Regions from separate parts of the Streptomyces sp. NPDC001828 genome, predicted to be linked through region 1. Evidence: riboswitches for the same ligand, from Rfam matches in the RefSeq annotation. Region 1 holds a riboswitch; each other region holds the start of a gene.
The links. A riboswitch is a leader RNA that binds a small molecule or an ion and turns the genes downstream of it on or off. The one in region 1 is predicted to bind cobalamin.

Region 1 (10,131 bases):
CCCCGGCGCGCAGGGCGTAGCGGATCGCGGCGTCCAGGTCGCGCCACTCGGAGTCCCCGAGGTGGCCGAGCCCGTCCGGGGAGCGGGGCGCGCCCGCGTCGCCGCGGTAGGCGGGGACGAGGACCGGCAGGTGCTGGCGGCGCAGGAACTCCACGATGTTGAGCGGGTGTTCGCGGGTGGTGCCGAGCCCGTGCACGGCGATCACCCAGGTGGCGCGCTCGCCCGGCGTCAACCAGGCGGGCAGCGGGCCGAGTTCGGCCGGGATCTCGACGTCCCGGTGCTCGATGCCGAGCGCGGTGTTGGGGGTGCCCCGGTGCGTCTGCGGGGTGAGCCGCAGACGGTCCCCCGCCGCGAGGGTGCCGTGGGTGACCCGTTCCAGGCGGCGCACCACGGTGTCCGCGCTGTGCGGGGCGCCGTCGAGCACGGGGCCGACGACGGCGTGGGTGCCGTCGTCGCCCGCGAGTCCGTAGGTGCCCGGACGCAGCGCGGCGAGCGAGCGGGTCAGGGTGATCCGGCCGGGCGCCAGGGCGTGCACGGTCAGCGGCGGGTCGGTGGGCAGCGGACGGCCCGGCGCCGCCTTGAGCGCGGCGTCGCTGGCGAAGCGTCCGGCGACGACCGCTGCCGCCCCGACGCCGAGGAGTGTGGTGACGGCCGCTGCCGTCTTCGTAGCGGGGCGCACGCGTTCAGTCTCGGGGCGGGGCGGCGGGGATGCCAGTGGGCGTGGCCCATCGGTGCGGCGGCCGTGGCGCGTGCGGGGCCGCCGGGCCTACGGCTGTCCGTAGCCGCGCAGCTTCTCGCCCACCTCGTCGAGCTGGCCGGGGGTGAGCAGGGAGGGGGTACGGCCGGGCAGGGCGGCGGCGGTGAGCCACAGGCGGCACATCCACTCCAGCTGGGCGGTGCGGTCGTAGGCCTGGGCGAGGGAGGCGCCGTAGGTGACCGTTCCGTGGTTCCGCAGCAGACAGCCGCTGCGGCCCTCCAGGGCGCGCAGCATGTTCGCGGCCAGCTCCTCGCTGCCGTACAGGGCGTACGGGGCGACCCGGACCGGGCCGCCGAGCGCGGCCGCCATGTAGTGGACCAGGGGAAGTTCGGCGACCAGCGTGGAGACGGCCGTGGCGTGCACGGCGTGGGTGTGGACGACGGCCCGGGCGTCGGTGCCCCGGTACACGGCGAGGTGCATCGGGATCTCGCTGGTGGGCCGGAGGGTGCCGAGGACCTGACGGCCTTCGAGGTCGACGGCGACCGTGTCGGCGGGGCCGAGCCGGTCGTAGGGCACACCGGTCGGGGTGACCAGGATCAGTTCGCCGACGCGCACCGACACGTTGCCCGAGGTGCCGACGACCAGTCCCTCGGCGGCGGTTCGCCTCGCGGTGTCGATCAGTTCGGCCCAAGCCGCGGCCGTCGCCGCCTCGTCGTCGCTCATGCGGGCGATCCTGCCAGGCGGGAGCGCCCCGGCGGCGGACCGGGCGGTGATCTTGGACTAGCCTCTGGGTGCTTTGTTCCGTACACCGGGTTTTCGGGGGAATGCATGACTAGCGGCCGTAATCCACTGCTTCGTCGGGTCCGGTCGCGGGTCGCACTCGCGGGATCCCTGGCCGCGCTCGTTCTCGGCTGCGCCGCGCTCGCGGCCCCGCCCGGGGCCGCCGCCGAGACCAGGCCCGCGGGCCACGACGTCTCCTCGCACCAGGGCAGCGTCGACTGGGCGGCGGCCAGGAGCCGGGGCGCCTCCTTCGTCTACGTGAAGGCGACCGAGGCGACGACGTACCGCAATCCCTACTTCGGCCAGCAGTACGACGGCGCCCGGAGGGCGGGTCTGGTCCGGGGCGCCTACCACTTCGCGGTTCCCGGCCAGTCCTCGGGCCGGGCGCAGGCCGACTACTTCGTGCGCAACGGCGGCGGCTGGACCGGCGACGGCTGGACGCTGCCGCCCGCGGTGGACCTGGAGCACAACCCGTACGGCAAGGACACCAAGGACGCCAAGGACACCAAGAGCCGCAGTTCCGCCAAGTGCTACGGCCTGAGCCCGGCCGCGATGACCCAGTGGATCGCCGGGTTCAGCGACGAGGTGCGGCTGCGCACCGGGCGCCGGCCGGTGATCTACACGACCGCCGCCTGGTGGAACGACTGCACCGGGCGCAGCCGCGCCTTCGGGCCGACCCACGCACTGTGGCTGGCCAGGTACGCCACCACGCCGGGCGCGCTGCCCGCGGGCTGGTCGTACTGGACGCTCTGGCAGTACGCGAACGGCGGCGGGAGCCTGCCGGGTGACCAGAATCTCTTCAATGGGAGTTTTGCGCAGTTGAAGCGGTTCGCGGCCGGGCGCTGAACGGGCCCCGCTCGCCGACGGGGAGCGAGAAACGGCCACGGTCACCGCTGCGCCCGCCCCAGTTCATCTTCCGTTCACTCAGGTTACTTACGTTCGTCCCGCCACTGACGTCGAACGATTGACTGGGTAAATGGAACACATCACGCTGCTGCTCGCGATTGTGATCGTGACAGCTCTCGTGTTCGATTTCACGAACGGTTTCCATGACACCGCCAACGCGATGGCCACCACCATCTCGACCGGCGCCCTGAAGCCCAAGACGGCGGTCGCCATGTCCGCCGCGCTCAACCTGGTCGGCGCGTTCCTGTCAGTGGAGGTCGCCAAGACGATCTCCGGCGGGATCATCGACGAAAAAGGCATCAGAACCGAGGTCATCTTCGCGGCCCTGGTCGGTGCCATCCTCTGGAACCTCCTGACCTGGCTGCTCGGACTGCCCTCCAGCTCCTCGCACGCCCTGTTCGGCGGCCTCATCGGTGCCGCGGTCATGTCGGCCGGCTGGGGCTCGGTCAACGGCTCCACCGTCGTCACCAAGGTGCTGCTCCCCGCCGTCGCCGCCCCGATCGTCGCGGGTGTCGCCGCGATGCTGGCCACCAAGCTCACGTACCGGATCAACCGGAACACCGACCCGAAGGCCACCGCCAAGGGCTACCGGGCCGGCCAGATCGCCTCGGCCGGTCTCGTCTCGCTCGCCCACGGCACCAACGACGCGCAGAAGACGATGGGCATCATCACCCTCGCCCTGGTCACCGGCGGAGTGCTGCACCCGGGCGCGAACCCCCCGCTGTGGGTCATCGTCTCGGCCGGTCTGGCCATCGCGATGGGCACCTACCTCGGCGGCTGGCGCATCATCCGCACCATGGGCAAGGGCCTGACCGAGCTGCGCCCGCCGCAGGGCTTCGCCGCCCAGACCGGTGCCGCCACCGTCATCCTGGCCTCCTCGCACATCGGCTTCTCGCTCTCCACCACCCAGGTCTGCTCCGGCTCCGTCATGGGCGCGGGCCTCGGCCGCAAGGGCGGAGTGGTCCGCTGGTCCACCGCGAGCCGCATGGCGGTCGCCTGGGTCCTGACGCTGCCGGCCGCCGGCCTGGTCGGCGCGGGCGCGGAGTTCCTCACCCAGCAGGGCACCTGGGGCATCGCCGCCGTCGCGGTCCTCCTGATCGCCGGCTCGGGCGTCATCTGGAAGCTGTCGCGCCGCCAGCCGGTCGACCACCACAACGTCACCGCCGACGAGGTCGTCGAGACTCCCGTGGCCGAGCCCGCCGGTGTCATCACCACCGCGATCGCCGCCGTCACCCCGCCCCCGACCGGCCTCGCCGCGGCGGCCGCCGACCTCAAGGCCACCATCCAGTCCCCGGCCCCGGTGGCCCCCGCCGATCCGCCCACCCCGGCGACGGTCTGACCCCGCTGCTCCGGCACAGCTAAGGAATCCTCATGCACATCGACTGGGCAGCTCTCGGCTCCGTCTTCGGCGTCAGCCTCGCGGTGACCGTCGGCCTGGTGGGCCTGTTCACCCTCGGCATCGTCGGCCTCACCAAGCGGGAGGCCGCGGCCTCCGGCACCGCGGGCAACGTGGCGATGGCCCGCACCGGCGCGTACGCCTGCTTCGCGCTCTGCGCGGCGGCCGTGGCGTACGGGATCTATCTGATCGTCGCCTGACCCGCGCGTCGCACCGCCCGACCCGCACGCACCACCCGAACCGCCCCGTGGCCCCCGCCGCGGGGCGGTTCGCCGTGACGCCGGGCACTCTCTCGCGCCGCAGGTCAACAGCAAGTTGACGGGTGTTCTCGCACCGTGGTGGACTGCACCGGCCAGCTACGGCGGCAGAAGAGGAAGCCGGTGCGAATCCGGCGCGGTCCCGCCACTGTCACCGGGGAGAGATCCCCGTGAAGCCAGGAACTCTCACCGCCGGTCACGTCGTACCAGGGCGCGGACACCCTGAGTGAGGACACACCGCCATGCGCGCCTGCCCGTCGAGACCTTCCGGCCCCCTCCGCGACGCCCCGGCGCGCTGAGCATGCGGGCCACTCGCACCTTCGCCTACGGCGCCGCGGCCGGGCTCATCGGCGACCTCCTGCTCGGCGACCCGCGCCGCGGCCATCCCGTCGCCGCGTTCGGCCGGGCGGCCGCCGCCGCCGAACGCGCACTGTGGCGCGACGACCGCGGCCGGGGCGCGCTGCACACCCTGGTGTGCGCGGGCGGCGCGGCGGGCGCCGCGGCCCTCGTCTCCCGTGCCGTACGCGGCCGCCCCCACGCATCCGTCGCGCTGACCGCCGCCGCCACCTGGACGGTGGTGGGCGGCACCTCGCTGGGCCGCGAGGCCCGCGCGATCGGCGGGGCGCTGGCAGCGGGCGACATCGAGGTGGCCCGGGAGCGCCTGCCGCACCTGTGCGGGCGCGACCCGCAGTCCCTGGACGCCGACGGCATCGCCCGCGCGGTCGTCGAGTCGGTCGCCGAGAACACCTCGGACGCGGTCGTCGGCGCCCTGGTGTGGGGCGCGCTCGCGGGCGTACCCGGACTCGTGGGCTTCCGGGCGGTCAACACCCTCGACGCGATGGTCGGGCACAAGTCGCCCAGGTACCGCCGCTACGGCTGGGCCTCGGCGCGCCTCGACGACGTGATGGGCTGGCCGGGCGCCCGCCTCACCGCCGTCCTCGCGGCCCTCGCGGGCCCCGACACCCGGGGCGCGGCACGGGCCTGGCGCGCGGACGCCGCCCGGCACCCGAGCCCCAACGCGGGCCCCGTGGAAGCCGCGTTCGCGGGGGCGCTCGGCGTACGGCTCGGCGGCACGCTCTCGTACGCGGGACGCGTCGAGCACCGGCCGGTCCTGAACGCGCCGGGGCGGGCCGTCGAAGTCGCGGACATCGAACGGGCGGTACGGCTCTCGCGCACGGTGGGCTGGCTGACGCTGGCCACCGCCGTGGTGGCGCGGGCCGCTGTGAGGAGGGGACGTACATGGGTGGCGGGCTGCTGATCGCGGGCACGACATCGGACGCCGGCAAGAGCGTCGTCACGGCCGGGATCTGCCGCTGGCTGGTGCGCCGGGGCGTCAAGGTCGCGCCCTTCAAGGGCCAGAACATGTCGCTGAACTCGTTCGTCACGCGCGAGGGCGCGGAGATCGGCCGGGCGCAGGCGATGCAGGCGCAGGCGGCCCGGGTGGAGCCGACCGCGCTCATGAACCCGGTGCTGCTCAAGCCCGGCAGCGACCGCTCCAGCCAGGTCGTCCTCATGGGCAGGCCGGTGGGCGAGCTGAGCGCCCGCGGGTTCTTCGGCACGTCCGGCGGGCCGTCCGCCGGGAACGCGCTGAGCGGAGGGCGCCGAGAGGCGCTCCTCGGCCCCGTCCTTGACTGCCTCGCGGAGCTCAGGAACACGTACGACGCCGTGATCTGCGAAGGCGCGGGCAGCCCGGCCGAGATCAATCTGCGGCGCACCGACATCGTCAACATGGGCATAGCGCGAGCCGCCCGGCTGCCCGTGGTGGTGGTCGGCGACATCGACCGGGGCGGCGTCTTCGCCTCGTTCTTCGGGACGACGGCGCTGCTGAGCCCCGAGGACCAGGCGCTGGTCGCGGGGTACGTCGTCAACAAGTTCCGGGGCGATGTGACGCTCCTGGAGCCCGGCATCGAGATGCTGCGCGGCCTCACCGGGCGGCACACCTACGGGATCCTGCCGTACGCCCACGGCCTGGGCATCGACGAGGAGGACGGGCTGCGCGTCTCGATGCGCGGGGCCGTGCGGGAGTCGGTGGTGACGCCTCCGGTCGGCGAGGACGTGCTGCGGGTCGCGGTCTGCGCGGTGCCGCTGATGTCCAACTTCACCGACGTGGACGCGCTCGCGGCCGAACCCGGCGTGGTCGTGCGGTTCGTGGACCGGCCCGAGGAGCTCACCGACGCCGACCTGGTGGTCGTGCCCGGCACGCGCGGCACGGTCCGCGCCCTGGAGTGGCTGCGCGAGCGGGGCCTGGCGGCCGAGCTCGCCCGCCGGGCCGCCGGGGGCCGCCCGGTCCTCGGCATCTGCGGCGGGTTCCAGCTGCTCGGTGAACACATCGAGGACGACGTCGAGTCGAAGGCGGGCACGGTGGCGGGCCTCGGGCTGCTGCCCGTACGGGTGCGGTTCGCCGCCGAGAAGACCCTGGCCCGGCCCGTCGGCGAGGCCCTCGGCGAGCGGGTCGAGGGGTACGAGATCCACCACGGGGTGGCCCAGGTCCTGGGCGGGGAGACCTTCCTGGACGGGTGCCGGGTGGGCTCGGTGTGGGGGACGCACTGGCACGGCTCCCTGGAGAGCGACGCGTTCCGGCGCCGGTTCCTCGAACGGGTCGCGCACGATGCGGGCCGCCGGTTCGTGCCCGCGCCCGACACCTCGTTCGGGGTGCTGCGCGAGGAGCAGCTCGACCGGCTCGGCGACCTGATCGAAGAACACGCGGACACCGACGCCCTGTTGCGCCTGATCGAGCAGGGTCCGCCCGCCGGGCTGCCCTTCATCCCGCCGGGGGCGCCATGACCAGGGCCGCCCCGCGACGCCCCGTGGACGCCCCGGCCAGTCTCGCGGGCCCCCGGCGTACAGCACTACTCGAAGGAGAGATCAGCACATGAGCACCCGGTATCCGTTCACCGCCGTCGTCGGCATGGACGACCTGCGCCTCGCGCTGCTCCTGAACGCGGTCAGCCCGGCGGTGGGCGGTGTCCTCGTCCGGGGCGAGAAGGGCACCGCCAAGAGCACCGCCGTGCGGGCGCTCGCGGATCTGCTGCCCGAGGTGACGGTCGTCGCGGGCTGCCGGTTCAGCTGCGACCCGGCCGCGCCGGACCCCGAGTGCCCGGACGGGCCGCACGAGAGCGGCCCCGGCACGGCCCGCGCGGCCCGCATGGTCGAGCTTCCCGTCGGCGCGTCCGAGGACCGCCTGGTGGGCGCCCTCGACATCGAGCGGGCGCTCGGCGAGGGCGTGAAGTCCTTCGAGCCGGGACTGCTCGCGGACGCCCACCGCGGCATCCTGTACGTCGACGAGGTCAACCTGCTGCACGACCACCTCATCGACCTGCTGCTCGACGCCGCCGCCATGGGCTCGTCCTACGTCGAGCGCGAGGGCGTCTCGGTGCGGCACGCCGCGCGGTTCCTGCTCGTCGGCACGATGAACCCCGAAGAGGGCGAGCTGCGGCCGCAGTTGCTCGACCGGTTCGGCCTGACCGTGGAGGTCGCGGCCTCGCGCGAGCCCGAGCAGCGGGTCGAGGTGGTGCGCCGCCGCCTCGCCTACGACGACGACCCGGCCGGCTTCGCCGCGCGCTGGGCCGAGGACGAGGGCGCGCTGCGCCAACGGATCGTGGCGGCACGGGAGTTGCTGCCGTCCGTCGTGCTCGGGGACGCGGTGCTGCTCCAGATCGCCGCCACCTGCGCGGCGTTCGAGGTCGACGGCATGCGCGCCGACATCGTGATGGCCCGCACCGCGACCGCGCTCGCCGCGTGGGCGGGGCGCACCGAGGTGACGAGCGAGGACGTCCGCCAGGCCGCGCTGCTCGCGCTGCCGCACCGGCGCCGGCGCAACCCGTTCGACGCCCCGGGCCTGGACCAGGACAAGCTCGACGAGACGCTTGAGCAGTTCAAGGACGAGCAGTCCAGGGACGAGCGGTCCAAGGACGGGGACGACGACCCCGACCCAGGCCCCGGGGGCCCCGACGGCGGTGGCGGAGGCGGGGTTCCGCCGCAGGGCGACTCCCCCGAGAACCCCGCCGAGTCCCGCGAATCCCCTCAGTCCCCCGAGTCCTCGGACGCGTCCGGCACCTCCAGCACCCCCGACTCCTCCGACTCCTCCGACGCGGTGGAGCCGCCCGCGTCGCCCTCCCCGAGCGGCCCCGGTGAGCGGGCCGCGGTGAAGGCCGCCGAGCCGTTCCGTACGAAGATGCTGAGCGTGCCCGGCCTCGGCGAGGGCGCGGCAGGCCGGCGCTCGCGGGCCCGCACCGACCACGGCCGCACCACCGGGTCGCGCCGGCCCCAAGGGGCGCTCACCAAGCTGCACTTGGCGGCGACCGTACAGGCCGCGGCCCCGCACCAGCGGGCGCGCGGGCGCTCCGGACGGGGACTCGTGGTGCGCCGGGACGATCTGCGCCAGGCCACCCGCGAGGGCCGCGAGGGCAACCTCGTCCTGTTCGTGGTGGACGCCTCCGGGTCGATGGCCGCGCGGCAGCGGATGAGCGCGGTCAAGGGCGCGGTGCTCTCGCTGCTGCTCGACGCCTACCAGCGCCGCGACAAGGTCGGCCTGATCACCTTCCGCGGCAAGGAGGCCGAGCTCGCGCTGCCGCCCACCTCGTCGGTGGACGCGGCCGCCGCCCGGCTCGAGACGCTGCCGACCGGCGGGCGCACCCCGCTCGCGGCGGGGCTGCTCAAGGCCCACGACGTGCTGCGCGTGGAGCGGCTGCGCGATCCCTCGCGGCGGCCGCTGCTCGTGGTCGTCACCGACGGCCGGGCCACGGGCGGCCCCGAGCCGGTGGCGCTCGGCGCCCGCGCGGCCCGGCTGCACGCCGGCGAGGGCACCGCTTCGGTGGTCGTGGACTGCGAGTCGGGGATGGTCCGGCTCGGGCTCGCCGGGGAGCTCGCACGCGAACTCGGCGGCACCGCCGTCACGTTGGACGAGCTGCGGGCGGATTCCATCGCCGGTCTCGTCAAGGACGCCACCGCAACTTCGAGGAGGGCCGCTTAATGCCGCAGGGACAGGTCAGTGTCGTACCCGAGGACGGCCTGACGACCCGTCAGCGTCGTAACAGGCACCTGGTCATGGTGCACACGGGCGTCGGCAAGGGGAAGTCGACGGCCGCGTTCGGCATGGCGCTGCGCGCCTGGAACCAGGGCTGGCCGGTCGGGGTGTTCCAGTTCGTGAAGTCGGCGAAGTGGAAGGTCGGCGAGGAGAACGCGCTGAAGGTCCTCGGGGCCTCCGGGGAGGGCGGCCCGGTGGACTGGCACAAGATGGGCGAGGGCTGGTCCTGGATCCAGCGCGAGACCGCCGAGGGCGAGCCCACCCACGAGGAGAAGGCCCGCGAGGGCTGGGAGCAGGTCAAGCGCGACCTGGCCGCCGAGACCTACAAGTTCTACGTGCTCGACGAGTTCGCCTATCTGCTGCACTGGGGCTGGGTCGACGTCGAGGAGGTCGTCTCGGTCCTGCGCGACCGGCCCGGCACCCAGCACGTGGTCATCACCGGCCGCAACGCTCCCGAGCAGCTGGTGGAGTTCGCGGACCTGGTGACGGACATGTCGAAGGTCAAGCACCCGATGGACGCCGGCCAGAAGGGCCAGCGGGGCATCGAGTGGTAGCACGTCTCGTCATCGCCGCCCCGGCGTCGGGCAGCGGCAAGACCACCGTCGCGACCGGCCTGATGGCCGCCTTCGCGCGGACCGGCCTTGCCGTGTCCCCGCACAAGGTGGGCCCCGACTACATCGACCCCGGCTACCACTCGCTCGCCACCGGGCGGCCGGGCCGCAACCTCGACGCGTACATGTGCGGTCCCGACCTGGTGGCCCCGCTGTTCGCGCACGGGGCGCGCGGCTGCGACCTCGCCGTCGTCGAGGGCGTGATGGGCCTGTACGACGGGGCGAGCGGGCTCGGCGAACTCGCCTCCACCGCCCAGGTGTCGAAGCTGCTGCGGGCCCCGGTGGTGCTCGTCGTGGACGCGTCCTCGCAGTCGCGGTCGGTGGCCGCGCTGGTGCACGGCTTCGCCTCCTGGGACCCCGAGGTGCGGATCGGCGGGGTGATCCTCAACAAGGTCGGCTCCGACCGGCACGAGGCGCTCCTGCGGGAGGCCCTTGAGGACGTGGGCATCCCGGTCCTG
Region 2 (10,131 bases), on a different contig from region 1:
CCAACGGCGACCTGTGGGTCCCCGAGCGCGAATGCGGCATCGCGGCCCCCGCGGGCCTGGTGCGCGGCCTGCTCGACGGCTGGGTGGCCGACAACCCGGACAGCCGGGAGTGGCGGGATCTGGAAGAAGTCTGCTGAACCGGCCTTAGGCTGGTACGGATCGAATCGGGATTTCAGGAAGGCTCACGGCGGACATGGCGCAGCAGGAGACGGACCAGCAGGTCGAGAACGACGGGTTCGTCGTGGACACGGAGGACTGCGAGGCGCGTGAGCTGGCCCACCGCGAGCGTGGCACCGCCCGCCCGGTCACGGTCGTCGGCAACCCGGTGCTCCACAAGGAGTGCAAGGACGTCACCGCGTTCGACGGCGAGCTCGCCCAGCTCATCGACGACATGTTCGCCAGCCAGAAGGCGGCCGAGGGCGTGGGCCTCGCGGCCAACCAGATCGGCGTGGACCTGAAGGTCTTCGTGTACGACTGCCCGGACGACGAGGGCGTGCGGCACGTGGGCGCCGTCTGCAACCCGGTGCTCGAAGAGCTGCCGGCCGACCAGCGCGTCCTGGACGAGTCCAACGAGGGCTGCCTGTCCGTGCCGACCGCGTACGCCGAGCTGGCCCGCCCCGACTACGCGGTGGTCAGCGGTCAGGACGCCGAGGGCAACCCCGTCAAGGTGCGCGGCACCGGCTACTTCGCGCGCTGCCTCCAGCACGAGACGGACCACCTGTACGGCTACCTGTACATCGACCGCCTCTCCAAGCGCGACCGCAAGGACGCGCTGAAGCAGATGGCGGAGGGCACCCCGCGCTACGAGACCGTGCCGAACAACTGACGTACGCCACAAGCGAGTCGAGGCCCCGCTCCCCCCGTGGGAGCGGGGCCTCGCCCGTGGTGCGTCAGGAGGCTAGAACTCCTCGTCGAAGCCGACCGAGCCCTCGACCGCGACCTGGTAGGCGGAGGGGCGGCGCTCGAAGAAGTTCGTCAGCTCCTGGACGCCCTGGAGCTCCATGAACGAGAACGGGTTCTGCGAGCCGTAGACCGCCGGGAAGCCGAGCCGGGTGAGCCGCTGGTCGGCGACGCACTCCAGGTACTCGCGCATCGACTCGGTGTTCATGCCGGGCAGGCCCTCGCCGCACAGGTCACGGCCGAACTGCAGCTCGGCGGCGACCGCCTCCTTCAGCATGTCGGTGACCTGCTGCTCCAGCTCGTCGTCGAAGAGCTCGGGCTCCTCCTTGCGGACGGTGTCCACGACCTCGAAGGCGAAGTTCATGTGCATCGTCTCGTCGCGGAACACCCAGTTGGTGCCGGTGGCGAGGCCGTGCAGCAGGCCCCGGCTGCGGAACCAGTAGACGTAGGCGAACGCGCCGTAGAAGAACAGGCCCTCGATGCAGGCCGCGAAGCAGATCAGGTTGAGCAGGAAACGGCGGCGGTCGGCCTTGGTCTCCAGCCGGTCGAGCTTCTCCACCTCGTTGATCCACTTGAAGCAGAACTGCGCCTTCTCGCGGATCGAGGGGATCTCCTCGACCGCGTCGAACGCGGCCGCGCGGTCCTCCGGGTCGGGCAGGTAGGTGTCGAGCAGCGTCAGATAGAACTGGACGTGCACGGCCTCCTCGAAGAGCTGACGGCTCAAGTAGAGCCGCGCTTCCGGGGAGTTGATGTGCTTGTAGAGCGTCAGCACCAGGTTGTTGGAGACGATCGAGTCGCCCGTCGCGAAGAACGCGACGAGACGGCCGATCATGTGCTGCTCGCCCGGTGTCAGCTTCGCGAGGTCGGCGACGTCGGAGTGGAGGTCGACCTCCTCGACGGTCCAGGTGTTCTTGATCGCGTCCCGGTAGCGCTCGTAGAAGTCCGGGTAGCGCATGGGACGCAGGGTCAGCTCGAAGCCCGGGTCGAGGAGGTTCTTGTCGGTGGAGCTCATTACTGGCAGGCCTCGCAGGACTCGGGGTTTTCCAGGGAGCAGGCGACCGCGTCGGCGTCGGGCGCGGCCTGCTGGACGGGGATGGTGGCGGCCTGGGCGGCGCGGGCGATGCGGGTCGCCGGGCGCGAGCGCAGGTAGTACGTCGTCTTCAGGCCCTGCTTCCAGGCGTACGCGTACATCGACGACAGCTTGCCGATGGTGGGCGTCTCCAGGAACAGGTTGAGCGACTGCGACTGGTCGAGGAAGGGGGTGCGGGCGGCGGCCATGTCGATCAGGCCGCGCTGCGGGATCTCCCACGCCGTGCGGTACAGGGCGCGCACGTCGGCCGGGATCCAGCCGAAGTCCTGCACCGAGCCGCTGGCCTCGCGCAGCGCCTCGCGGGACTGCGCGTCCCACACGCCGAGCTTCTTGAGCTCCTCCACCAAGTAGCCGTTCACCTGGAGGAATTCACCGCTGAGCGTCTCGCGCTTGAAGAGGTTGGAGACCTGCGGCTCGATGCACTCGTACACGCCCGCGATGGAGGCGATGGTCGCGGTCGGGGCGATCGCGAGGAGCAGCGAGTTGCGCATGCCGACCTTGGCGATACGTTCCCGCAGGGCCGCCCAGCGCTCCGGCCAGGTCAGCTCGACGTCGTAGTGGTCGGGGTGCAGCACACCGCGCGCGGTGCGGGTCTTGTCCCAGGCGGGCAGCGGGCCCGACCGCTCGGCGAGGTCGGTGGAGGCCTCGTAGGCGGTGAGCATGATCCGCTCGGAGAGCCGGGTGGAAAGGGCCTTCGCCTCGGGGGAGTCGAAGGGCAGGCGCAGCTTGAAGAAGACGTCCTGCAGACCCATCGCGCCCAGGCCCACCGGACGCCAGCGGGCGTTGGAGCGGCCCGCCTGCTCGGTCGGGTAGAAGTTGATGTCGACGACCCGGTCCAGGAAGGTCACCGCGGTGCGGACGGCGTCGTCCAGGCGCTCCCAGTCGATCTCCCCGCCGTGGGCTCCCTCGACCACGAACGCGCCGAGGTTCACCGAGCCGAGGTTGCAGACGGCCGTCTCGCCGTCGTCCGTGACCTCCAGGATCTCGGTGCACAGGTTGGAGGAGTGGACCGTGTGGCCGGGCTCCGCCGTCTGGTTGGCGGTGCGGTTGGAGGCGTCCTTGAACGTCATCCAGCCGTTGCCGGTCTGCGCGAGGGTGCGCATCATGCGGCCGTACAGGTCCCGGGCCGGCATGGTCTTCCGGGCGAGCCCGGCGGCCTCGGCCTCGCGGTAGGCGGCGTCGAACTCCTCGCCCCACAGGTCGACGAGCTCGGGCACGTCGGCGGGCGAGAACAGCGACCACGTGCCGTCGGCGTCCACCCGGCGCATGAACTCGTCGGGGATCCAGTGCGCGAGGTTCAGGTTGTGCGTGCGGCGCTGGTCCTCGCCGGTGTTGTCGCGCAGCTCCAGGAACTCCTCGATGTCGGAGTGCCAGGTCTCCAGGTACACCGCGGCCGCGCCCTTGCGCCGGCCGCCCTGGTTGACCGCGGCCACCGAGGCGTCGAGGGTCTTGAGGAACGGGACGATGCCGTTGGAGTGGCCGTTGGTGCCCCGGATCAGCGAACCGCGGCCGCGGATGCGGGAGTACGAGAGGCCGATGCCGCCGGCGTGCTTGGAAAGGCGGGCCACCTGGTGGTAGCGGTCGTAGATCGAGTCGAGCTCGTCGAGCGGCGAGTCGAGCAGGTAGCAGGACGACATCTGGGGGTGCCGGGTGCCGGAGTTGAAGAGCGTGGGGGAGGACGGCAGGTAGTCCAGGCGGCTCATCAGGCCGTACAGGGACGCCACTTCGTCCAGGGCGCGGACCGACTCGTCCTCGGCGAGGCCGGACGCCACGCGCAGCATGAAGTGCTGGGGGGTCTCGACGACCTTGCGGGTGATCGGGTGGCGCAGCAGGTAGCGGGAGTAGAGGGTGCGCAGGCCGAAGTAGCCGAAGCGGTCGTCGGCGCCGTCGGCGATGGCCGAGTCCACCAGGGCGTCGAGACGGGCCGCGTGGGCGCGGACGAACTCGACGGTCCGGTCGGCGATCAGGCCCTCCTGGTGGCCCACCTCGACCGAGCCGGAGAAGGACACCGCGCCCTGGGTGGCGGCCTCTTCGGCGATGGTGATCGTCAGGAGGCGGGCGGCGAGCCGGGAGTAGGCCGGGTCCTCGGAGATGAGCCCCGCGGCCGCCTCGGTGGCCAGCTCGCGCAGCTCGGCCTCGTCGGAGCGGGCGTTGCGGCCCCGCAGCGCGGCGGCGGCGACCCGGCCGGGGTCGGTGTCCGCGAGATCGGCGGTGAGCTCCGTCAGGGTCCGCAGCAGCGCGGTCCCGGGGGCATCCGCGAGCTCTTCGGTGATCGCTGAAGCGGGATCCGCTGGGGCGATGGTCACGTGGGGGCACTCCCTCGCTCGGCACGGGGCCTTCGGGGGAGGCGTCGGCGCGCGTCGGGGCAGCCCTCAGCGCGTCGTCCACCGGCCCAACCGCGAGGCCCGGACGTCTGGCATCCGGTTCGGTCGACCCGGACGCACCGTCGGCAGGTGTTCGGACTCGACCCGTACAAAGACGTACAGGTCATACCGTTGCGGGACAGTTCCGGATTCCCACCGGATTCCCCTGCGGCGACAGCGAGCACGAGCATACATGTGGGGGGTGCCTCATCGGGCACCCCCCACATCTTGTGTCGCCACACGGAAGGGCCGCCGCACCCTCTCGGATGCGGCGGCCCTTGGCCGTACGGGGCGTGGCGCCGGATCAGTGCGCCGAGCCCGCCGTCGCCGGGGGGAGCTCGACGGCGACGCCCGGGTCGCCGGCGTCGGCCGTGTAGTCGGCGGGGGAGGTTTCGTCGATGCCGTCGGGGGCCTTCACCGCGCGCAGGACGAAGGTCAGGACGACCGTCACCACCACGTTCATCGCGAAGGCCGTCAGGCCGATGTAGCCGATCTCGCCGATGCCGGGGATCTCCTTGGAGGAGCCGCCGAAGTGCTTCTGCGTGGGCGAGGCCACCCCGTACGCGGCGAGCGTGCCGTAGACCATGCCGACCGCCCAGCCGGCGAGCAGCGCCCAGCGGTGGAACCAGCGGGTGAACAGGCCGCCGACCAGGGCCGGGAAGGTCTGCAGGATCCAGATGCCGCCGAGCAGCTGGAAGTTGATCGCGACCGTCTTGTCCATGGTCAGGACGAAGACCAGCGCGCCGACCTTCACCACGAGCGAGACCAGCTTGGAGACCTTGGCCTCCTGCGCGGGTGACGCGTCCGGCTTGATGAAGTCCTTGTAGATGTTGCGGGTGAAGAGGTTCGCGGCCGCGATCGACATGATGGCCGCCGGGACCAGCGCACCGATGCCGATCGCCGCGAAGGCGACGCCCGCGAACCAGTCCGGGAACATGTCCTCGAACAGCTGCGGAATGGCCAGCTGCCCGTTGCTCACCTTGACGCCCGCCGCGATCGCCATGAAGCCGAGCAGCGCGAGCAGCCCCAGCATCAGGGAGTACAGCGGCAGGATCGTGGTGTTGCGGCGGATCACGTTGCGGCTGCGCGAGGACAGGGTCGCGGTGATCGAGTGCGGATACATGAACAGCGCGAGCGCCGAGCCGAGGGCGAGCGTGGCGTACGTCCACTGGCTCGACTCGCCGGGCGCGATGGCCCCGGTCGGCTTGCCGCCGGGCGGACCGGCGAACTTGTGCTGCGCGGCGCTGAAGATCGCGTCGAAGCCGCCCAGCTTGATCGGGATGTAGATGATCGCCACCGCGATGACGAGGTAGATCAGGCCGTCCTTCACGAACGCGATCAGCGCGGGGGCGCGCAGGCCCGAGGAGTAGGTGTACGCCGCGAGCACCGCGAACGCGATGAGCAGCGGCAGGTCCTTGACGAACCAGTTGCCGGACTCGCCGCCCACGCCCATGACGTCCAACACTGCCTGGATGCCGACCAGTTGGAGCGCGATGTACGGCATCGTGGCGAGGATGCCGGTGATCGCCACCGCGAGCGAGAGGCCCTTGGAGCCGAACCGGCCGCGCACGAAGTCCGAGGTGGTGACATAGCCGTGTTTGTGCGACACCGACCACAGGCGCGGCAGGAAGGTGAAGATCAGCGGGTACACGAGGATCGTGTAGGGCACCGCGAAGAAGCCGGCCGCGCCCGCCGCGTAGATCGCCGCGGGCACCGCGACGAAGGTGTACGCGGTGTAGAGGTCGCCGCCGAGCAGGAACCAGGTGACCCAGGTGCCGAACGACCGCCCGCCCAGGCCCCATTCGTCGAGGCTGGCCTCGTTCTCGGCCTTGCGCCAGCGGGCGGCCATGAAGCCGATGACCGTGACGGCCAGGAAGAAGAAGATGAAGACGCCGAGTGCGACGCCGTTCACGCCGTCCTTCACTTGGACGCACCCCCCTCGGTGTCGTCGGAGGTGCGCGGGGCGGGGGCGGTACGCGAACGCTGGTCGTGCTGCCACAGCTTGTACGCGATCATCGTGAGCACCGTCGAGATCAGCACCCAGAGCATCTGGTACCAGTAGAAGAACGGGATGCCGCCGAGCGCAGGATCCGTCTTGGCGTACGAGCTCACCCACAGCATCGCCACGAAGGGCGCGATCAGGCAGAGCGCGATGACCACGCGCGAGGGCGTGATCACCGGTCTCTTCACTTCCGTCGATTCCGGCATTGGGTGGTTCCGTCCCCTCACGATCACCTGTGCGTTGGATCACTTGGTAATGCGCAGGAAATCTAGGGGAGAGATTCGGTCAAGGGAACCCCCGTCCGGATTCCGGACGGGTCACGAGTTCGGCCAACTCCCCTTTCGTGGACTCAGAGCCAGCCCTCCTTGGCCGCCCGCACCCCCGCCTCGAAGCGGCTGCGCGCACCCAGGCGGGACATGAGTTCCGAGCTCATCCGGCGCACGGTGCGCAGGGAGATCCCGAGCCGCCGCGCGGCGATGTCGTCCGTGCACCCGATGCCGAGGAGCAGCAGCAACTCCCTTTCCTGCGGCGAGAGATCGTGCTCGTTGCGGCGCGGGGCCTCCCCGAAAGGGGTGCCCGACTCCCACAGGTGGTCGAACAGCACGACCAGGGCGTTGACCAGGCCCCGGCTGCGCACTTCGAGGGCGCCGGCCCGCGCGTCCTCCGGGTCCACCGGGACCAGCGCGGCGCTGCGGTCGACGATCACCATCAGCATCGGGACGATCGGCACTGTGCGCGCCTCGCCGCCCAGGTCGGAGTACCAGCGCACGTACTCCAGGGTGGCGGCGTCATTGCGGAAGCTCTCCTGGTAAACGCTGCGGATCCGCACCCCGCGCTCCAGGGCCAGCTCGTCGAGGGGCTGGCTCGCGTCCATGGTGTCGGGGAGTTGGGCGCCGCCGGGCAGCAGGGAGAGGCACTCGGCGCGGGCGCTGGAGGCCAGGTCCTCCAGGCGTTCGCGCACCGCGTCCACGCCCTGGATGCGGTCGACCACGTCGTGCCGGAAGGTGCCGCTCTCGCTGAACTTGGCGAGGATCGCCGCCACCGCCTGCTGGGCCCGCTCGACCTGGCGTCTGCGTTTGGTCAGTTCGGCCTCGGCGCGCGAGAGCAGGAACGCGAACCCGACATCCGGGTTGAACGGTGCGATCGGGTCCGAAGCGTCGTCCATGAGGACGAGCCGCAGGTCGGCGAGATGGGCGAGCGCCGACCTGACCTCGCTCTCGGGCCACCCCAGCTGTTCGGCCAACTCCGGTACGCCATAACTCGGTTGCTCAAGCAGGAGCCGGTAGACGGTTTCGGTGGACTGCTGGATTCCGAGTGCCTCGAGCATGCGGGTTCCCCCAGGTTCGCGTATGCCGTGATGTCACTGTGCGTGGTCCGATGGTTCGGCCAGGGGGATCGTATGGCCGAGCGGCGATCTAGGTCTAGACCAATAAGATGACGCGGGGGTGGCCGGAAGGGCACTTGCGGGGGATTTCGCGGCCCTTTCGTGTGGGCCGGGCCGTGACCGTCCGGGCAACACGGAGAGGGCCCGGAGCAGCGCCGGGCCGAGCAGCACCGCACCGCCAAGTGCCGTGACCAGAATGGCCAGTTCCACTTGCGGGCCGAGCCCGATGGCCAAAAGCGGCAGGGCTCCCGCGAGCCCGACGCCCGCCCGGCCGCGCGGCGCCGAGCCGCCCGGCACGGCCAGGTCCAGCGCGAGGAGGAAGGCCAGGGCGCCCGCCACCAGCGGGATCCACCCGGTGACCGCCCCCGTCGCCGCGACCCCGCCGAGCAGCCGGGCGCCGGGGCCGTACTGCCAGACGAGAACCAGGAGCCCGCTCACCGCGAGCGCCGACACCACCCCGCACAGCACCGCCCGCACGGCCGCCCGGGCGGACCGCAGCCGGGCGATCACGGCGAAGCCGAGCAGCGCCATGACCGCGAGCGCGAGCGGGACCAGGCGGTACACGCCCCGCACCAGGTCGAGTTCGGGCACCCCCGAACCGCCGACCCGCGCCCCCGTGCCGGCCGTCGCGGCCCGCACCTCGGCCATCGCGCGCCGGCCGGGGGCCGTCATCGGCTCACCGGACGGGATGACGGCGACCAGCGCGGATCCATCGCGGCGCCAAGCCGCGTCACCGGGCGCCACGGCCGTCAGGACGCCCGGAATCCGGGCCGCCATCGCCGCCAACCGGCCGGGGCCGGCAGCCGAAGGGGCAAGCACCTCAAGGGGGTTGAGGACACCGGTCGGCATCCCGGCCGCCGTCAGCTGGTCGAGCCCGTCCCGTCCGGGGCCACCGCGCACCAGCGCCTCGGCCCGTGGGTTCCCGGCCGTCAGGAACCCTGCCGCGCCGGTGAGCAGGGCGAGGGCGACGAGGGTGGCGACGGCGAGCGGCCGCGAAGCGCGCCGAACTCCGCCGGTCGTCCTCAACGCGCCCTCCGCGAGCGGTAGTTGCCCCATCCGTCGCGACCCGGCCCCACTCCGCTCCCGCACCCGACCCGGCAGCCACGACAGCAGGGCCGGGCCCAGGGTCAGGGCGGCCAGGCCGGTGGTGAGGCAGGCCGTGGCTCCCGCGATGCCGATCGAGCGCAGGAAGGGGGCGGGGAACAGGGCGAGCGACGCCAGGGCCACTGCTCCGGCCGAGGTGCCGGTCGCCGCCGGGCCCGCCAGTAGGGATCCCGCGCGCAGCGCGGCCCGCCGCGCGTCGCGGCCGCGCGCGAGCTCCGCCCGCCAGGCCGTCACCAGGCCCGCCGAGCGCCGCAGCGAGAGGGCGAGGGCCGCGACCGGGATCAGATACACCACGACGAAGCTCAGCTCCATGGCGCACGCGAGGGCGAGGACCACCACGAGGGCCGCCACCGACGACACCGCCGCCAGGAGGAGCGGGAGGAGCGAGAGCAGCGGCCGGAACCGCCGCAGGAGCAGCACGAGTGCCCCCAACGCGCAGCCGTACTTGGCCAGTTGGAGTCCGAGTCCGGGGCGGGTGGTGGCGCTGTCCTCCTGGAGCGGGAGCACGCCCGTCACGTTCACCCGGGCGTCGGGTAGCGCCGCGCGCAGCCCGGTCCGCAGCCGCTCGGTGGCGTCCCGCACCGCCGTGAGCCCGGCCAGGTCCGGCTTCCCGGAGTGCGGATACACCAGGGCGTACGTGGTGCGGCCGTCCTGCGAGAGGAACGCCCCGTCGCCGGTGCCGGCGTACGAGAGGACCCGGGTGCCGGGATCCGTCGCCCCGGCGAGACCGGACCTCAGGCGGCCCACCGTGCCGGGCGACCGGGCGTCGGTGCCGTCCGGCCAGGTGACCACGGCGACCAGCGGGGCGACGCCCGCGCCGGCCCCGTACCGCTCGGTGATCGCGGCGTTGGCCCGGGAGCCGTCCTGGCCCGAGGCCGTGAAGCTCTGGTCCAGGCGGCCCAGGTTCGCCGCCGACGCGAGGCCGCCCGCCAGGAGCACCGCCAGCCACAGCAGGCACACGAGCCCGCGGTGGCCGACGGAGAGGCGGACGAGCCCGGCCGCGTACCGCTCAGCTCGCCGCATCGAAACTCGCCGCATCGGCACCCGCCGCGTCGAGCCGGGCCCGGACCTCGTCGGACAGGACGAGGGCCACCGCGTCCAGCGACTCGTCCAGCTGGCCCACCGAACTCGCCCCGATCACTGGCAGGACGGGCAGCGCTCCGCCGAGCGCCCACGCGAGTACGACCTGGCCGGGGGTGACCCCGAGCTCCTTGGCGACCTCGCCGAGCACCGCGAGCCGCCGGGTGGAACCCGCGTGCCGGTACTGCTCGGGAATCTCCTTCGCGGG
Region 3 (10,131 bases), on a different contig from region 1:
ACTGCCGGGCCACGGCGACCGCCACCGGCTGCCCGCCGCCGAGATGTCCAGGCGGCTGCGGGCGCTGACGGAACGCACCCTTCAACTGGAGCCCCGGCCGGTCGACTTCACCGCCGTTCGCTGGTGACGGCGGCTCGCGCGAGCGCGTGAAGGGCGTGGAACGGATCTCCCAATCCGTTCCACGCCCCTCTCCACAGCGGCCGCCGGCCCTCTGCCCGGCGGCCGACCCGGGCCCCTCAGCCCCGGTCGTCGGTGTGGACCCCGCGCGCGCCCGGCCGGCCGAGCGGGCCGGCCTCCACCATGTGCCGAAGCGGCGGCGGGGCGCAGCGGGGTTCCGGGTGGTGCACGAGGTGGCGGGAGTAGGCGTCGGTGGTGAAGAAGTCGGGCAACTCCCGCGCCAGCGCGGCCCGTTCGAAGAGTCCGCGTACGGCGTCGACCGTGGACCGGGGGTACTCCGTGCCCAGGGAGGCGAGTTCGGCCTTCATGAGCTTCAGCACCGCCGGGCGTTCGACCGCGCGGTGCCGCAGCCACTGCCAGATCTGCACGCGCGCGATCTCGGCCGTGGCGGCGTCCTCCACCAGCCCGTCGAGGGCGACGGCCCCCCGCCCGTGCAGCCAGGCCGCGAAGTAGCGCAGCGCGACCCCCACATTGGTCCGGACGCCCTCCGGGGTGGGCGGCGCGCTGGTGCGGCGCACGGAGACGAGCTGCGCGGCCGTCACCTCGACGTCGTCACGGGTGCGGTCGATCTGGTGCGGGCGGGCGCCGAGCACCCCGTCGAAGACCTCGCGGCAGACGGCTACGAGCGCCGGGTGAGCGACCCCGGAGCCGTCGAAGCCGTCCTCGGCCTCGCGTTCCTTGTCGAGCCGGACCTTGGCCAGTGTCGCCTGGCAGCCGTCGGCGTCCCCGCTCGGCACCTGCGCGGCCGTGCCGCCGATGGCGTGGGCGCCCCGCTTGTGGCAGGTACGCACCAGGAGTTCGGCGCAGGCCCGCATGAAGGGGGCCGTCATGGTGACCCTGGCCCGGTCCGGCAGCAGGAAGTCGGTGCGGTGGCCGAAGGTCTTGACGAGACTGAAGACGTAGTCCCAGTGCCCCGCGCTGAGCCCCGCGCTGTGCTCGCGCAGCTCGTAGAGGATCTCCTCCATGGCGACGGCCGCCGTGACCGTCTCGATCCGGACGGTGGCCCGGACCGTGCCACGGGGAATGCCGAGACGCTCCTGGGCGAAGACGAAGATGTCGTTCCACAGCCGTGCCTCGTCGCGGCCCTCCAGCTTCGGCAGGGAGAAGTACGGGCCGTGCCCGGCGTCGATCTGCCGCTGGGCACAGTGGAAGAAGTAGAGCCCGAAGTCGACGAGGGAGGCGGGTGCGGGGCGGCCGCCGAACTCCAGGTGCTCCTCGGTGAGATGCCAGCCACGGGGCCGTACGGCGATGGTGGCGATCCGTTCACCGAGCCGGTGGCGCTTGCCCTCTGGGGTGGTGAAGTCGATCCGCCGCTCGATCGCGTCGAGCAGCGTGAGCTGGCCGCCGATGATGTTGGCCCAGGTGGGGGCGGTGGCGTCCGCGAAGTCCGCCGTCCACACCCGCGCGCCCGAGTTGAGGGCGTCGACCGCCATGCCGCGCTCCGGGGGGCCGGTGATCTCCACCCGGCGGTCGGTCAGGCCGGGCGCGGGCGGCGCCACGCGCCAGGACGCGTCCGCACGGATGCCGGCCGTGGCGACGGAGAAGTCGAACGGTGAACCCGAGGCGAGGCGGGACGCCACCCGCTCGCGTTCCCTCAGGACGTGCCGGCGCCGGTCGCCGAACTCGTCCACGAGGAAGCCGAGGAACTCCAGGGCCCCGGGCGTGAGGATCTCGTCGTGCCGATGTCCCGGAGCGCCGAGCACCTGGGCACGGCTGGTCGGGGCGGAGAGGGTCATGCGGGTCTCCTCAGCGGGAGGGGCGGGGGCCGGACGGAGGCGGTCGTGCGGCCCCCGCCCTGGACACGGGGATGGCGGATCGGGCGGCGAGCGGGGCCCGGCCTTCCGGCCGGCGGGCGACCGCTAGTGGAACTGCTCCTCCTCGGTGGAGCCCGCCAGGGCCGTGGTGGAGGAGGCCGGGTTGATGGCCGTGGAGACCTGGTCGAAGTAGCCGGTGCCGACCTCGCGCTGGTGCTTCACGGCGGTGAAGCCGTGCTCCTGGGCGGCGAACTCCCGCTCCTGCAGGTCGACATACGCGGTCATGCCGTGCTCGGCGTAGCCGCGGGCCAGGTCGAACATGCCGTGGTTGAGGGAGTGGAAGCCGGCCAGGGTGATGAACTGGAAGCGGTAGCCCATGGAGGCGAGTTCGCGCTGGAACTTGGCTATCTGGTCGTCGTCCAGGGACGCCTTCCAGTTGAAGGAGGGCGAGCAGTTGTAGGCCAGCATCTGGCCCGGGTGCTCGGCGTGGACGGCCTCGGCGAACTCACGGGCCTGTGCCAGGTCGGGGGTGCCCGTCTCGACCCAGATGAGGTCCGCGTAGGGGGCGTAGGCGAGTCCACGGGCGATGACGGGTGCCATGCCGTTGCGCACCCGGTAGAAGCCCTCCGCCGTGCGCTCGCCGGTCACGAAAGGCGCGTCGCGTTCGTCCACGTCACTGGTGAGCAGGTTGGCAGCCAACGCGTCGGTGCGGGCGACGATCAGGGTGGGGACGTCGGCGATGTCGGCGGCGAGGCGCGCCGCGTTCAGGGTGCGGATGTGCTGGGAGGTGGGGACGAGGACCTTGCCGCCGAGGTGGCCGCACTTCTTCTCGGAGGCGAGCTGGTCCTCGTAGTGGATGCCGGCCGCCCCCGCCGTGATCATCGCCTTGGTCAGCTCGAACGCGTTGAGCGGTCCGCCGAAGCCGGCCTCGGCGTCGGCGACGATCGGGGCCAGCCAGTCGGTGGTGTCCGTGCCGCCCTCGGCGGTCGCGATCTGGTCGGCGCGCAGCAGGGCGTTGTTGATCCGACGCACCACCTGGGGCACGGAGTTGGCCGGGTAGAGGCTCTGGTCGGGGTAGGTGTGCCCGGCCTGGTTGGCGTCGGCGGCCACCTGCCAGCCGGACAGGTAGATCGCCTGGAGGCCGGCCTTCACCTGCTGGACGGCCTGCCCGCCGGTGAGCGCGCCCAGGGCGTGGATGTAGTCCCGCTCGTGCAGTTGGCGCCACAGCCGCTCGGCTCCCCGCCGGGCCAGCGTGGCCTCCTCGCGGACGCTGCCGGAGAGCCGCACCACGTCCTCGGCGCTGTAGGTGCGCTCGATCCCCTGCCACCGCGGATCGCTCGCCCACCGCCGCGCCAGCTCCGCGGCCGCCGCCGTCATCGTGTCTGCCTGTGCCATGACCGTCTCCCGGGAGTCGTAACCTGTGCGTCGTGAACTGTGCGAATGATCGGCACTGGGTGCCGTCGTGATGGTGGGGCTGCGGCCCGTCGGACCCCTGGCCGGCCATTCGAGCAATGGTGCAGAGCCGGGCGGAGACGCCGGGAGTGCCGACGTCAGGGCGTGAAGTCGCGCCCCGGATCCGCTCCGCCCGACGGAGTTCGGCGGGCCGCGATACGACTCTGGCATTGGCACTCAGTGCCAACAACCGTGGAAAGATGCCAAGTTCTGCGCATCTTCCGCCCGCACATTGCCAACTTTGCGAAGCCCGTACGAGGCACCCGGACGGCTACGATCGCGGGCAATGCCGACGATCGTGACCACACGGGAGCCACGGGTGAGCAAGACGTACGCGGGGGCGCGGCTGCGCCGGCTGCGGGAGGAACGGCGGATGAGCCAGGCCGACCTGGCCCGCACCCTCGCCATCTCCCCGAGCTATCTGAACCAGATGGAGCACGACTCCCGGCCCCTGACCGTGCCCGTGCTGCTGCGCCTGACCGAGGCCTTCGGCGTCGATCCGGGATTCTTCTCCGAGCGCGACACCAGCCGCCTGGTCGCCGATCTGCGGGACGCGCTCACCGGCGAGGTCTCCGTGGGCCGGGTGTCCGCGTCCGACCTCGCGGACCTCGCCGCGCGCATGCCCGCCGTGGCCTCGGTCCTGGTCGAACTGGGCCGTCGCAACCAGCACTTGACCGAGCGGCTCGCCGAGGTCGCGGAGGGGCGGGGGCTCGGCGCGGTGGCACAGCCGCGTTCCCCGCACGAGGAGATCCGCGAGTTCTTCTACCGGCGGCAGAACTACCTGCACGACATCGACCTCGCCGCCGAGGACCTGGCCGCCGAGACCGGCGTACGCCCCGGGGAAGTCCTGCGCGCGCTCTCCGCGCGCCTCGCCGAACGGCACGGCGTGCGGACCGCCGCGGACTCCGGCCGGCTCCTGCACCACTACGACCCCGGCGCCCGCGTCCTGCATCTCTCCAGCCGGCTGCGCCCGGGCCAGCAGGCGTTCCGGATGGCCACCCAACTCGCCCTGCTCGAACACGCGGAGGGAATCTCCGCCCTCGCCTCGGAGGACTTCGACCAGGACTCCGCCGCGTGGCCGCTCGCCCGGATCGGCATCGCGAACTACTTCGCCGCCGCGCTGATCCTGCCCTACCGCCGCTTCCACGCGGCCGCCGAGGAATCCCGCTACGACATCGAGCGCCTGACCGACCACTTCGGACTCGGCTACGAGACGATCTGCCACCGCCTCAGCACGCTGCAACGCCCCCGGCTGCGCGGGGTGCCCTTCTCCTTCGTGCGGGTCGACCGGGCGGGCAACATGTCCAAGCGCCAGTCCGCCACCGCCTTCCACTTCTCACGGGCGGGCGGCACCTGCCCGCTGTGGAACGTGTACGAGGCGTTCGCCGCACCCGGCCGCATCCACGTCCAGGTGGCGGCCATGCCGGACGGCCGGCGCTATCTGTGGACCGCCCGGGCGGTCTCCCGCCACCGGGGCGGCTGGGGCGAGCCGGGCAAGACCTTCGCCATCGGGCTCGGCTGTGAACTCCGGCACGCCGCACGGCTGGTGTACTCCGACGGCCTCGACCTCGCCAGTACCTCCGCCGCCGTCCCCATCGGCATGGGCTGCCGCCTGTGCGAACGCACCGACTGCCCGCAGCGGGCCGTACCGCCGCTGGACCGGCGCCTCGCCGTCGACGAGAACAGCAGCACCTTCGTCCCCTACCCGGTGGCCGAAGAGAAGCCGGGCATCGGCTGACGGGCGGGGGTGGACTTACTAGGACGTCCAACTATATGTTCGTGGGTAAGCCCGCGGTGCAGGGAAGCCGGTGTGAATCCGGCGCGGTCCCGCCACTGTGACCGGGGAGTGTGTCGCCGAGCGGTACGCCACTGACGTGTGAGACGTCGGGAAGGCGGGCGATGTGCGCTGATCCGGGAGTCAGGATACCGGCCGTGGGGTGTTCCGTGTTGTCCACGAGGATGGAGAAGACACGCATGGCACCGGTACGTGACCACGGCCCTGGTGATCCGTCGGAGTTCCCGAAGCGCACGGCCCTGTCCGCGCGTTCGTGACTCGTCGAAGGCTTCGGTCCTTCGCTGTCCCGCGCCTTGCGGGCGCCGCGCACCCCGATCGGTGCCGTCCCGCCGGCAAGCCGCGCCCTCCTCGGATCCCACCTGACGAGAGCAGGTTTCCATGGTCCGTGAACTCACCCACTTCATCGGCGGAAAGCACACCACCGGAACCTCCGGCCGCCATGCCGACGTGTACGACCCCAACACCGGCGCGGTGCGGGCCAGGGTCCCCCTCGCCGGCCGCGCCGACACCGAGGCGGCCATCGCCAACGCCGAGGAGGCGCAGCGGGACTGGGGCGGGTGGAATCCGCAGCGACGGGCCCGCGTGCTGCTCCGCTTCCTCCAACTCGTCGAAGGAGAGCGGGAGTCGCTGGCCCGGCTGCTCTCGTCCGAACACGGCAAGACCGTCGCCGATGCCCACGGCGACATCCAACGCGGCCTGGAGGTCGTCGAGTTCGCGGCCGGGATTCCGCACCTGCTCAAGGGTGAGTTCACCGACAACGCCGGCTCCGGCATCGACGTGCACTCACTGCGCGGTCCGCTCGGGGTCGTCGCCGGCATCACCCCCTTCAACTTCCCCGCCATGATCCCGCTGTGGAAGGCCGCACCCGCACTCGCCTGCGGCAACGCCTTCGTCCTGAAGCCCTCCGAGCGTGCCCCGTCGGTACCGCTGCGCCTCGCCGAACTCTTCCTTGAGGCCGGGCTGCCGCCGGGTGTGCTCAACGTGGTCAACGGCGACAAGGAAGCGGTCGACACCCTCCTGGAGGACCCACGGGTCCAGGCGCTCGGCTTCGTCGGCTCGACCCCCGTCGCCGCGCACATCTACGCCACCGCCGCGGCCCACGGCAAGCGGGCCCAGTGCTTCGGCGGCGCCAAGAACCACATGATCGTGATGCCGGACGCCGACCTGGACCAAGCCGTGGACGCGCTGATCGGCGCGGGCTACGGCTCGGCGGGCGAGCGCTGCATGGCGATCTCGGTCGCCGTCCCCGTCGGCGAGGAGACCGCCGACGCCCTGGTCGCCCGGCTCAAGGAACGCATCGCCACCCTGCGCATCGGCCGCTCCGACGACCCGGACGCCGACTTCGGCCCCCTGGTCAGCCGCGACGCGCTGGACCGGGTCAACCGTTACGTCGGCATCGGCGCCACCGAAGGAGCCCAACTCGTAGTGGACGGGCGGGGGTTCACGCTGCCCGGGAGCGAGACCGGCTTCTTCGCCGGAGCCTCGCTCTTCGACCACGTACGGCCGAACATGCGGATCTACCGCGAGGAGATCTTCGGCCCGGTGCTGTGCGTCGTGCGGGCCGCCGACTACGAGGAGGCCCTGCGACTGCCCAGTGAGCACCCGTACGGCAACGGGGTCGCCATCTTCACCCGCGACGGAGACACCGCCCGCGACTTCACGCGCAGGGTCAACACCGGCATGGTCGGCGTGAACGTGCCCATCCCGGTCCCGGTGGCCTACCACACCTTCGGCGGCTGGAAGCGCTCCGGCTTCGGGGACCTGAACCAGCACGGCCCGGACGCCGTCCGCTTCTACACCCGCACCAAGACCGTCACCTCGCGCTGGCCCTCCGGGGTCAAGGAGGGCGCGAGCTTCACCATCCCGACGATGGGGTGACCCGGTGACCACGACCCTGCTCAGCAAGGACCAGCTCGCCCTGGCCGAAGTGACCCTCGACTTCGCCCAGGAGCAGCTCGCCCCGCACGCCATCGCGTGGGACCAGGACAAGCACTTCCCCGTCGACGTGCTGCGCCGCGCGGCCCGGCTCGGCCTCGCCGGCATCTACGTGCGGGAGGAGTCCGGCGGCTCCGGGCTCACCCGCGCCGACGGCGTGCTCGTCCTGGAGGTGCTCGCCACCGGCTGCCCCTCCATCGCCGGATACCTCTCCATCCACAACATGGTCGCCTGGATGATCGACCGGTACGGCGACCAGCACCAGCGCGACCGCTGGCTGCCCGGCCTCTGCTCCGCCGAGACCCTCGGCAGCTACTGCCTCACCGAACCCGGCGCGGGCTCGGACGCGGCGGCCCTGCGCACCCGCGCCGAGCGCGAAGGCGACCACTACGTCCTGACCGGAGTGAAGCAGTTCATCTCCGGGGCCGGGGCCTCCGACGTGTACATCGTCATGGCCCGCACCGGCGGCGACGGCCCCGGAGGCATCTCCGCGTTCGTCGTCGAACGCACAGACCCGGGGCTCTCCTTCGGCGCCGACGAGCGCAAGATGGGCTGGAACGCTCAGCCCACCCGCCAGGTCGTTCTCGATCAGGTGCGCGTCCCGGCGGAGCGGCGCCTGGGCGAGGAGGGGGAGGGCTTCCGCATCGCCATGAACGGCCTCAACGGCGGCCGCCTCGGCATCGCGGCCTGCTCGCTCGGCGGCGCCCAGAGCGCCCTGGACCGCAGCCTCGCCCATCTCGCCGACCGCCGGGCGTTCGGCGCCCGGCTGCTCGACGCGCAGGCGCTCCAGTTCCGCCTCGCCGACATGGCCACCGAACTCACCGCCGCCCGTGCCCTGGTCCGCACCGCGGCCCAGGCACTCGACGGAGGTGACCCGGGGGCCGCCCAGCTCTGCGCCATGGCCAAGCGCTTCGCCACCGACACCGGCTACACCGTGGCCGACCAGGCACTTCAGCTGCACGGCGGGTACGGATACTTGAGCGAGTACGGCATCGAGAAGATCGTGCGCGATCTCCGGGTGCACCAGATCCTGGAAGGAACCAACGAGATCATGCGCGTCATCGTCGCCCGAGGACTCACGGAGAACCTGCGATGAGCCCGGACGGACAGGACGAGGTCCTGCTGCACACCGAGGGCCACACCGGATACGTGACCCTCAACCGCCCCAAGGCGCTCAACGCGCTCAGCCACACCATGGTCCGCCGCGTCGACGAAGCGCTCGCCGCCTGGGAGGACGACCCCGCCGTCGAGACCGTCCTGATCCGTGGCGCCGGCGAGCGCGGCCTGTGCGCGGGCGGTGACATCCGTTCCATCTACGAGGACGCGCGCGCGGGCGGCAGCGCCTCGGCGGACTTCTGGCGCGACGAGTACCGCCTCAACGTCCGCATCGCCCGCTACCGCAAGCCGTATGTGGCCCTCATGGACGGCATCGTCATGGGCGGCGGCGTCGGCGTCTCGGCCCACGGCAGCGTCCGGATCGTCACCGAGCGCTCCCGCGTGGCTATGCCCGAGACCGGCATCGGCTTCGTCCCCGATGTCGGCGGGACCCATCTCCTCACCCGCGCACCGGGCAGGCTCGGCACCCACCTGGCCCTGACGGGAAACGCGGTGGGCGCCGCCGACGCCCTGCTGTGCGGCCTCGCCGACCACTTCGTTCCGGCGGCCCGGCTCGGCGCGCTGACGGCCGACCTCGCCCGGTCGCCCGTCACGGAGGTGCTCGTGCGGCACACGACCGAAGCCCCGCCCGGTGAACTGGCCGAGCGGCGCGAGTGGATCGACCACTGCTACGCGGCCGACACCGTCGAGGAGATCGTCGACCGGCTCCTGGCGAGCGGGGTGACCGCGGCCAAGGAGGCGGCGGACACCCTCGCCGCCAAGTCGCCCACCGCACTCAAGGTCACCCTCGCCGCCCTGCGGTCCGCCGAGCAACTCGGCACCCTGGAAAGGGTGTTGGAGCAGGAATACCGCGTCTCCTGCGCGGCCCTGTCCGCACCCGACCTGGCCGAGGGGATCCGTGCCCAGGTCATCGACAAGGACCGCACCCCCCACTGGGCACCCGCCACCCTGGCCGAGGTGACCGACGACGACGTGGCCCGCTTCTTCGCTCCGCTCGGCGAGCGCGAACTGCGCCTCGCCGGGCCCGACTCCCCCGAGGAGGTGCCCTGGTGAGCGCTGTCGTCGCCTTCGTCGGGCTCGGACACATGGGCGGCCCGATGGCCGCCAACCTGGCGGCCGCCGGGCACCGGGTGATCGGCTGCGACCTCGTCCCCGAGGCCCTGTCGGCGGCGGAGGCCGCCGGGGTCGAGGTGGCACGAGACGCTTCGGCCGCCGCCGCCGAGGCGGACGTCGTGATCACCATGCTGCCCGCCGGCCGCCATGTCCTCGCCTTGTACCAGGACGAGGGGCTCCTCGCGGCGGCCAGGCCCGGCACGCTGTTCGTGGACTGCTCCACCATCGACGTGGCCGACGCGCGCGCCGCCCACGAGGCCGCCGTCGCGGCCGGGCACCGCGCCCTGGACGCGCCGGTGTCGGGCGGTGTGACGGGCGCCGAGGCCGGCACGCTCACCTTCATGGCGGGCGGGGGAGAGGCGGAGTACGGACAGGCCGCGCCGCTGCTCGCCGTGATGGGCAAGAAGGCCGTGCACTGCGGCGGCCCGGGCGCCGGACAGGCGGCGAAGATCTGCAACAACATGATCCTCGGCGTCTCGATGATCGCGGTCAGCGAGGCGTTCGTCCTCGGGGAGAGCCTCGGCCTGTCCCACCAGGCGCTGTACGACGTGGCCTCCACCGCGTCCGGCCAGTGCTGGGCGCTCACCGCCAACTGCCCCGTCCCGGGCCCTGTTCCGGCCAGCCCCGCCAACCGCGAGTACCGGCCCGGCTTCGCCGCGCCCCTGATGGCCAAGGACCTCGGGCTCGCGGCCAACGCCCTGCGGGCCGGCGGCATCGACTCCGGACTCGGCCTGCGTGCGGCCGAGTTGTACGCGGCGTACGCCGAAGGCGCCGGAGCGGGCGAGGACT

Region 2: another riboswitch for cobalamin. It lies ahead of ACFYZA_RS29325 (ribonucleoside-diphosphate reductase subunit alpha); the one in region 1 lies ahead of ACFYZA_RS26065 (cobalamin biosynthesis protein).
Region 3: another riboswitch for cobalamin. It lies ahead of ACFYZA_RS04495 (CoA-acylating methylmalonate-semialdehyde dehydrogenase); the one in region 1 lies ahead of ACFYZA_RS26065 (cobalamin biosynthesis protein).

Annotation. Positions count from the first base shown of each region.
Region 1 is NZ_JBIATV010000010.1:64,661-74,791, forward strand. It holds gene ACFYZA_RS26040 (alpha/beta hydrolase) at 1-679, opposite strand, end outside; gene ACFYZA_RS26045 (class II aldolase/adducin family protein) at 767-1,420, opposite strand; gene ACFYZA_RS26050 (GH25 family lysozyme) at 1,526-2,323, shown strand; gene ACFYZA_RS26055 (anion permease) at 2,454-3,722, shown strand; gene ACFYZA_RS26060 (hypothetical protein) at 3,755-3,979, shown strand; cobalamin riboswitch at 4,101-4,243, shown strand; gene ACFYZA_RS26065 (cobalamin biosynthesis protein) at 4,338-5,294, shown strand; gene ACFYZA_RS26070 (cobyric acid synthase) at 5,276-6,820, shown strand; gene ACFYZA_RS26075 (putative cobaltochelatase) at 6,909-9,008, shown strand; gene cobO (cob(I)yrinic acid a,c-diamide adenosyltransferase) at 9,008-9,616, shown strand; gene ACFYZA_RS26085 (cobyrinate a,c-diamide synthase) at 9,610-10,131, shown strand, end outside.
Region 2 is NZ_JBIATV010000012.1:108,064-118,194, reverse strand. It holds gene ACFYZA_RS29340 (hypothetical protein) at 1-137, shown strand, start outside; gene def (peptide deformylase) at 194-826, shown strand; gene ACFYZA_RS29330 (ribonucleotide-diphosphate reductase subunit beta) at 899-1,912, opposite strand; gene ACFYZA_RS29325 (ribonucleoside-diphosphate reductase subunit alpha) at 1,912-4,296, opposite strand; cobalamin riboswitch at 4,421-4,561, opposite strand; gene mctP (monocarboxylate uptake permease MctP) at 4,658-6,277, opposite strand; gene ACFYZA_RS29315 (DUF3311 domain-containing protein) at 6,274-6,561, opposite strand; gene ACFYZA_RS29310 (LuxR C-terminal-related transcriptional regulator) at 6,705-7,682, opposite strand; gene ACFYZA_RS29305 (MMPL family transporter) at 7,716-9,866, opposite strand; gene ACFYZA_RS29300 (aldo/keto reductase) at 9,853-10,131, opposite strand, start outside.
Region 3 is NZ_JBIATV010000001.1:963,600-973,730, forward strand. It holds gene ACFYZA_RS04475 (MBL fold metallo-hydrolase) at 1-127, shown strand, start outside; gene aceB (malate synthase A) at 237-1,913, opposite strand; gene aceA (isocitrate lyase) at 2,037-3,326, opposite strand; gene ACFYZA_RS04490 (short-chain fatty acyl-CoA regulator family protein) at 3,703-5,121, shown strand; cobalamin riboswitch at 5,148-5,333, shown strand; gene ACFYZA_RS04495 (CoA-acylating methylmalonate-semialdehyde dehydrogenase) at 5,557-7,056, shown strand; gene ACFYZA_RS04500 (acyl-CoA dehydrogenase family protein) at 7,061-8,209, shown strand; gene ACFYZA_RS04505 (enoyl-CoA hydratase/isomerase family protein) at 8,206-9,282, shown strand; gene mmsB (3-hydroxyisobutyrate dehydrogenase) at 9,279-10,131, shown strand, end outside.